2 regions of the Rhizobium sp. BK312 genome follow, and region 2 is predicted to be linked to the other one. Evidence: predicted binding sites of a transcription regulator. Region 2 holds the regulator's gene; the other holds the start of a gene.
What was found. The regulator HrcA, encoded in region 2, represses chaperone genes, less so after heat shock. The targets are predictions, from matches to a motif close to GTTAGCACTCNCNNNNNGNGAGTGCTAAC.
Positions count from the first base shown of each region.

Region 1: the regulator HrcA is predicted to act here: its motif matches at 2,041-2,069, upstream of groES (co-chaperone GroES).

Region 1 is NZ_JACHZP010000003.1:110,119-114,272, reverse strand. Features, by position in the region: gene FHT85_RS09150 (bifunctional riboflavin kinase/FAD synthetase) at 1-837, opposite strand, end outside; gene FHT85_RS09145 (TIGR01459 family HAD-type hydrolase) at 853-1,701, opposite strand; gene groES (co-chaperone GroES) at 2,127-2,423, shown strand; gene groL (chaperonin GroEL) at 2,497-4,137, shown strand.
Region 2 is NZ_JACHZP010000005.1:307,075-311,228, reverse strand. Features, by position in the region: gene ptsN (PTS IIA-like nitrogen regulatory protein PtsN) at 1-103, shown strand, start outside; gene grpE (nucleotide exchange factor GrpE) at 197-838, opposite strand; gene FHT85_RS16385 (GFA family protein) at 1,052-1,486, shown strand; gene hrcA (heat-inducible transcriptional repressor HrcA) at 1,611-2,699, opposite strand; gene rph (ribonuclease PH) at 2,872-3,588, shown strand; gene FHT85_RS16370 (VOC family protein) at 3,600-4,016, shown strand; gene rdgB (RdgB/HAM1 family non-canonical purine NTP pyrophosphatase) at 4,028-4,154, shown strand, end outside.

The DNA.
Region 1 (4,154 bases), on a different contig from region 2:
GGAGACCGAACAGATCTGGCCATAGAGATCGCCGCTGAAATCGAAAACGAAGGTTTCCAGCAGCGGCGCCCCGTTGTCCGTTACCGTCGGACGCCGGCCGTAACTGGCGACGCCATCGCGGATGGTGCCATCGGCCGTTCGAAAGCGAACCGCATAGATGCCTGCCCTCAGCGATGTCTCGGGTGGCAGCTGCATGTTTGCCGTAGGGAAGCCGAGCGTGCGACCGAGCTTTTCGCCACCGATGACAGGCGCCTGAACGGTATAGCGATAGCCGAGCAGACCGGCGGCTTGGGCAACGTCGCCGTCCGCGAGCAGCGTACGAATGCGGCTCGACGAGATGACCTCCGTGTTTTCGTCGCGGAAGGCATCGATCAACGTCACGCCGAAGCCGTTGTGACTGCCGGCATTCATGAGGAAGGCGGGGCCTCCCTGACGATCATGGCCGAAATGAAAATCGAAGCCGGTGACGACTTCCGATGCGTGCAGCCAGTCGATCAGGATCGAATGCACGAATTCATCCGCCGAGCGCTGCGAGAAAGTGCGATCGAAAGGATATTCGATAACGGCGTTGAAGCCGAGCGCTTCCAGCAGCAGCGCTCGCAAAGGCGCAGGCGTCAGGCGGAACACGGGTTGATCGGGCTTGAAGACCGTGCGCGGATGCGGCTCGAAAGTCAGCACCAGAGCCGGAATGCCGCGCTCTCTGGCGATCTCCAGTGCGCGCGTCAGCACCGATTGATGGCCGCGGTGCACGCCGTCGAAATTGCCGATGGCGACCACGCCGCCCTTCAAGGCATCGGGAAGCGGCTCGCGGGTTTCGTTGCGGTGGAAAACGGTCATCGACTGCCACCCTCCTCAGACAAGGCGCGGCATCCACCACTTCGGCGAGGCCTGTTCGCGCGCCAGGAAGGCGCCGAGAGCGGCCTCATCCGTATGCCCCTCGACGACATATTCGCGGGCGTGGATGCCATGGCTGATATAAAGAAGATCGAGGCCGTAATCGAGTGCGCCGCGCACGTCGGTCGGCATGCCATCACCGATTGCCACCACGCGCGACAGCGGAAATTCGCTCTTGACCTCGCGGGCGGCCGCGATCGCTGCATCGTAGATCGGCTGGTGCGGCTTGCCGGCGATGCGCGTCTGGCCGCCGAGCCGCTCGTAATAGGCGGCCATGGCGCCGGCGCAGGGGATCATGCGATGGCCGCGCTCGACCACCAGATCCGGGTTGGCACAGATCAGCGGTACGTGGCGGGCCGCCCAGGCCGTCAGCATCTCGGTATAATCGTCAGGCGTTTCGGTCTCGTCATCGAAGAAGCCGGTGCAGACGATGCTTTCCGCTTCGCCGGCATCGACCCGCTGAACGTCAAGACCTTCGAGGATACCAATGTCGCGCTCCGGACCGAGCAGAAACACCTTCTTCGGTCCCTCGGCAATCAGCTTGCGGGTGACATCGCCCGAGGTGATGATGCGATCGTAGACGCTGTCGGGAACACCGATCGCACGCAGCTGCTCGACGACCTTCAGAGCAACGCGCGGAGAGTTGGTGATGAGGACGACCGCAAGGCCTTCGTCGCGGGCGGCTTCGAGCGCGATGGAGGCTTCCTTGTAGGCCGTGACGCCGTTATGGAGCACGCCCCAGACATCGCAGAGCGCAACATCATAAAGTCCGCCGATGTCGCGAAAGCTCTCGATCCGTTTGCCCATGCCGTCCTCGCATCAAATAAATCACGGGCTGACATCGCAAACCGGCCGGCAAATTACAAGAGCGCCATGCAAGGTTTTTGCGTCGCACAAGGCCTGAGCAGCAGGCGTGGGCAAGGTCGGCGAGCGGCAAGATTGCGCAGCGGAAGCAACGGGATGACGCTCTGGAAAAGGCTTGACCTGACCCTGTCTTCACGAGGGCAAAATGAGAGAACCTTTGCAACTACATGCTACGCGGCTTCGCCATGGGCGTTAATCATCCTCAAAACAAGCCGAGGCGCGCCGCAAAAAATTCACAGTGCTGTCCTTGACTCGTCCGGAAGCCACCCCTAAATCACGGTCGCTAGCACTCTCTGAGGATGAGTGCTAACAAAATCCATACGGATCCCCGCTGATCCGTGAATGTCATTTGATCGAGGGATTAGACAATGGCAAGCACCAATTTCCGCCCCCTTCATGACCGCGTCGTCGTTCGTCGCGTCGAGTCGGAAGAAAAGACCAAGGGTGGGATCATCATTCCCGACACCGCCAAGGAAAAGCCGCAGGAAGGCGAAATCGTCGCCGTCGGTTCCGGCGCTCGTGATGAGGCCGGCAAGGTCGTAGCACTCGACGTCAAGGTTGGCGATCGCGTTCTGTTCGGCAAGTGGTCGGGCACTGAAGTCAAGCTCAACGGCGAAGACCTTCTGATCATGAAGGAAGCCGACATCATGGGCATCATCGGCTAATTGGCCGGTTCCCTTTTCCGATAAAGCTGACGGGTCTTAAAGCCCGGAAAACGCGAATTCAGGAGTTTCAAACATGGCAGCTAAAGAAGTAAAATTCGGCCGCAGCGCCCGCGAAAAGATGCTTCGTGGCGTCGACATCCTCGCTGACGCAGTGAAGGTCACGCTCGGCCCGAAGGGTCGTAACGTCGTCATCGACAAGTCCTTCGGCGCTCCGCGCATCACCAAGGACGGCGTCTCCGTCGCCAAGGAAATCGAACTCGAAGACAAGTTCGAAAACATGGGCGCCCAGATGGTCCGCGAAGTTGCTTCGAAGACCAACGACGTCGCCGGTGACGGCACCACCACCGCAACCGTTCTTGCCCAGGCGATCGTTCGCGAAGGTGCCAAGGCTGTTGCAGCCGGCATGAACCCGATGGATCTGAAGCGCGGTATCGACCTCGCTGTTGCAGAAGTCGTCAAGGATCTCCAGGCCAAGGCCAAGAAGATCAACACCTCGGAAGAAGTTGCCCAGGTCGGCACGATCTCCGCAAACGGCGAAAAGCAGATCGGTCTCGATATTGCTGAAGCCATGCAGAAGGTCGGCAATGAAGGCGTCATCACGGTTGAAGAAGCCAAGACCGCCGAAACCGAACTCGAAGTCGTCGAAGGCATGCAGTTCGACCGCGGCTACCTCAGCCCCTACTTCGTGACCAACCCGGAAAAGATGATCGCCGACCTCGAAGACGCGTTCATCCTCCTGCATGAGAAGAAGCTCTCGAACCTGCAGGCCATGCTTCCGGTTCTCGAAGCCGTCGTTCAGACCGGCAAGCCGCTCCTCATCATCGCTGAAGACGTCGAAGGCGAAGCTCTTGCGACCCTCGTCGTCAACAAGCTGCGCGGCGGCCTGAAGATCGCTGCCGTCAAGGCTCCGGGCTTCGGTGATCGCCGCAAGGCCATGCTGGAAGACATCGCCATCCTGACGGGCGGCACTGTCATCTCCGAAGACCTCGGCATCAAGCTTGAGTCCGTCACCCTCGACATGCTCGGCCGTTCCAAGAAGGTTTCGATCTCCAAGGAAAACACCACGATCGTCGACGGCGCTGGCGCCAAGTCCGACATCGAGGGCCGCGTTGCCCAGATCAAGGCTCAGATCGAAGAGACCACCTCCGACTACGACCGCGAGAAGCTGCAGGAACGTCTTGCCAAGCTCGCTGGCGGCGTTGCCGTGATCCGCGTTGGCGGCTCGACGGAAGTCGAAGTGAAGGAAAAGAAGGACCGCATCGACGACGCTCTCAACGCGACGCGCGCTGCTGTTCAGGAAGGTATCGTACCGGGCGGCGGTATCGCCCTCCTGCGTTCTTCCACGAAGATCACTGTCAAGGGTGAAAACCAGGATCAGGAAGCCGGCGTCAACATCGTTCGCCGTGCCCTGCAGTCGCTCGTTCGCCAGATCGCAGAAAACGCTGGTGACGAAGCTTCGATCGTTGTCGGCAAGGTTCTCGACAAGAACGAAGACAACTACGGCTACAACGCCCAGACGTCTGAATATGGCGACATGATCGCCATGGGCATCGTCGACCCGGTCAAGGTTGTTCGTACGGCTCTGCAGAACGCAGCTTCGGTTGCTTCGCTGCTGATCACCACCGAAGCCATGATCGCCGAGCTGCCGAAGAAGGATGCTCCTGGCGGCATGCCGGGCGGTATGGGCGGCATGGGCGGCATGGACATGATGTGATAGGCCAACGGCCTCAT
Region 2 (4,154 bases):
CGTTCTGCGGGACCAGGATCTCGTCGCCAAACTCCGCGCCACCGATTCCGCCTCCGCTATCTACGCTTTCCTCAACGAGGAGCAGGCATCCAACGCTGCCTGACGGCTTGGATCGCATCGGACCAAGGCAAAAATAAGAGCCGGACGATCAGAGATCGTCCGGCTCTTTCTTTTATTGGCGTTGCCCGAAAGAGGATCAGGCGTCTTTTTCATCCAGCGGGCTGTTGGCGCCCTGCTCGGCATTTTCGACAATCTTGGGGCCACCCTTGGCAACGCCGACCATGGCCGGGCGCAGAACGCGATCGCCAATGGCGAAACCTGCCTGCACCACCTGAACGACCGTGTTGTTCGGCACCTCGGGATTGGGCACTTCGAACATGGCCTGATGGAAATTGGGATCGAACTTCTGTCCGATCGGTTCGAGCTGGCGCACGCCGTGACGCTCGAGAGCCGACAACATCGAACGCTCAGTCATCTCGACGCCTTCGATCAGCGTCTTAAGGCCGGCTTCAGCGCCGGCGCGTGCTTCAGCCGGAATGGCATCCAGCGTGCGGCGCAGATTGTCTGCCACCGAGAGCATGTCGCGGGCAAAGCTTGCCACGGAATAGGACTTTGCATCCTTCACATCGCGCTCGGTGCGACGACGGAGGTTGTCCATCTCGGCAGCCAGGCGAAGATACCGATCGCGCAGTTCGCCGTTTTCGGCCTTCAGCAGCTCAACCGGATCTGGCTGGGACGGCTCGGCCGCATCTACGGTTTCCGCTGCATCCTGCGCGAAATCCGCTGACGTGTCGGCCGCCGTGGCGTCAGGTCCGGTTTTTGTTGTTTCGTCGGTCATGACGGTCTCCGAATTGCTTGGTCTTTGGATGTGCCCGATATCGAGGTTTGCTCGGAAAAAATCAAGGCTTTGTCGAGAAGAACAGCCAATTCACGGCTTTGCGATGACGGCAATACCTCTGCCTGCTCATTGCTGCCGCTTGTGACATCGGCTGTTCAGCCCTCCCTACCAGTGGTATTCTGAAATACATCTCAGCACAGCGAGGTGAGATCAATGTCTAATGGCAAATCCCTTTCAGGCAAGTGTTTCTGTGGCGCGGTGGAAATCGCAGTTGATGGCGAGCCAATGGCGATGGGCTACTGCCATTGCGACTCCTGTCGGGAATGGTCGGCAGGGCCGATCAATGCCTTCTCGCTCTGGCCGCCGGAAGCCGTGCACGTCACCAAAGGCGCGGACAAGATCGGCAGCTACCAGAAGACCGAGAAGAGCGTGCGCAAGTGGTGCACGGTCTGCGGCGGTCATCTTCTGACGGAACATCCGCCGTGGGGCGTGACCGATGTCTACGCGGCCGTCCTGCCCGACCTCGATTTTCAGCCTGGCGTGCATGTCAACTACGAGACGACGGTGCTGCATCTGAAAGACGGGCTGCCGAAGCAGAAGGACTTGCCAGCCGAAATGGGCGGATCGGGAACCTTGCTTCCCGATTGACCTTAGCCGCTAGAGTGGTTCAGTTTTCCACGGAATCCCTGAACCGCTCTATCTCTTTGTTGCCTCGCAATTCCGGACGGAAAACCGCTGCGCACTTTTCCTGGAATTGCTCTAGATCCTCTCCTCAGATTCCAGGTCGCGAAAGCCGCGAGATCAGCTGCGCGGTATAATCGACCATGGGCACGATGCGGGCGTAGTTCAGCCGCGTCGGGCCGATGACACCGACGGCGCCGACGATGCGGTCATCATCATCGCGATAGGGCGCAACGATCAGCGAAGAGCCCGACAGCGAGAAGAGCTTGTTTTCCGAGCCGATGAAGATGCGTACACCCGGTCCGCTTTCGGCGAGATTGAGGATCTCGATCAGGCTGTCCTTCTTCTCCAGATCGTCGAAAAGCAGGCGCAGACGATCCAGATCCTCCGCGCCGCCGATTTCGGCGAGTAGATTGGAATGACCTCGAACGATAAGCTGCGTCGGCTTGCCGTCGTCATCGCCGCCGGACCAGACGGCGATGCCGCGCTCGACCAGCTGATGGGAGAGGCTATCCAGCTCCTGGCGCACGCTTTCCTTGAGAGTTTGCAGCTGCCGCCGCAATTCCGGCATCGTCTGGCCGGTCATATGGGCGTTGAGGAAGTTGGCCGCTTCCGTCAGCTGCGACGATGTGGTGCCGGCCGGCAGCTCGATAATGCGGTTTTCCACCTGATCGTGCTCGCCGACGAGCACGGCGAGTGCCTTGGTCGGCTCCAGCCGGATGAATTCCACATGTTTGAGAACCGGATCGCTCTTGGAGGTGATGACGAGACCGGCGCCGCGCGAGATGCCCGACAGCACCCGGCTTGCCTCCGACATCATCGATTCCACCGGCTGGTCGCGATTGCTGCCGCGCACCTGCCGGTCGATATTGGCGCGGTCCTCGGCCGAGAGATCGCCGACCTGCATGAAAGCATCGACGAAGAAGCGCAGGCCCACCTGGGTCGGCAAGCGCCCGGCGCTCACATGCGGCGAATAGATGAGCCCCAGCTCTTCCAGATCGCTCATGACATTGCGCACGGAAGCCGGCGACAGCGACATGGGCAAGAGGCGCGAGAGATTGCGCGAGCCCAATGGCTCGCCGTTCTCAAGATAGCCTTCGACGATGCGACGGAAGATTTCCTTGGAGCGTTCGTCCAGTGCAGCAATGACATCCGAGACCGACGATGTCGTGAATACCATTTTGCTGTCAGATCCATTCCGTTGAGCCTTGGGCAAAATATAATCATTCAGTTAGCAATGGCAAAAGGTAAAAATGCCGCCATGGCTGCCGAGCGGCTTTGCAGCCTGCTTTTCCTTTGCAAAAGCCGCCTGTGGGTCGTAGAAGCGGTCAACAAACTTTCAGGAGAGTGGAATGCGGCCTTCAGGCAGAAAAACCGACCAGATGCGCAAGGTGTCGTTCGAGCGCAATTTTTCCAAGCATGCGGAAGGCTCCTGCCTGGTGAAATTCGGCGATACGCATGTGCTCTGCACGGCAAGCCTGGAGGACAAGACGCCGCCATGGCTGCGCAACAGCGGCAAGGGCTGGGTCACGGCCGAATACGGCATGCTGCCGCGCGCAACCGGCGAGCGCATGAAGCGCGAAGCTGCCGCCGGCAAGCAGGGTGGCCGTACGCAGGAAATCCAGCGCCTCATCGGCCGATCGCTGCGCGCCGTCGTCGATCTCAAGGAACTCGGCGAGCGCCAGATCACCGTCGATTGTGACGTCATCCAGGCCGATGGCGGCACGCGCACGGCCTCGATCACCGGTGGCTGGATCGCGCTTTACGACTGCCTGAAGTGGATGGAAAGCCGCAACATGGTGAAGGTCGAGCGCGTGCTGAAGGATCACATCGCCGCCATCTCCTGCGGCATCTTCGCCGATCAGCCTGTCATCGATCTCGACTATCTTGAGGATTCCTCGGCCGAGACCGACGCCAATTTCGTCATGACGGGCAAGGGCGGCATCGTCGAGATCCAGGGAACGGCTGAGGGTGCCCCCTTCAGCGAAGAGGAATTCGCCACGCTGATGCATCTGGCCAAGAACGGCATTGCCGAACTGGTGGAGCTGCAGAAGCAGGCTATCGCCTGAGGATATTTTGAATGGCTGACCCGGCCCTCGCAGGCGTCCTTGAAACCGCGCTTTATGCGGAGGATCTCGATGCAGCCGAGGCCTTTTATGGTGGCGTGCTCGGATTGCAGAAGATCTCGCGCGGCGGCAACCGTCATGTCTTCTATCGCTGCGGGCCGGGCGTGCTCCTGATCTTCAACAGCGAGGAAACGGTCAAGCCGCATGAGCCGGGTGCCCTGCCCGTGCCGCCGCACGGCACGAAGGGGCAGGGTCATGTCTGCTTCCGCGTCGATGGCAACGAGATCGGCGCCATGGCCGAGAGGCTGAAGGCAGCCGGTGTCGATATCGAAGCCGATTTTCACTGGCCGAATGGCGGCCGTTCGATCTATTTCCGCGATCCGGCCGGCAACAGCCTGGAATGCACCGAACCCCGCATCTGGGGCCTATGACAGGACAGCACATGCGCAAGCTCGACACCAAGACCATCGTCGTCGCCAGCCACAATGCCGGCAAGATCCAGGAAATCCGCGATCTGATCGGGCCGCTCGGCTTTGCCGCCAAGTCCGCCGCCGATCTCAACTTCATCG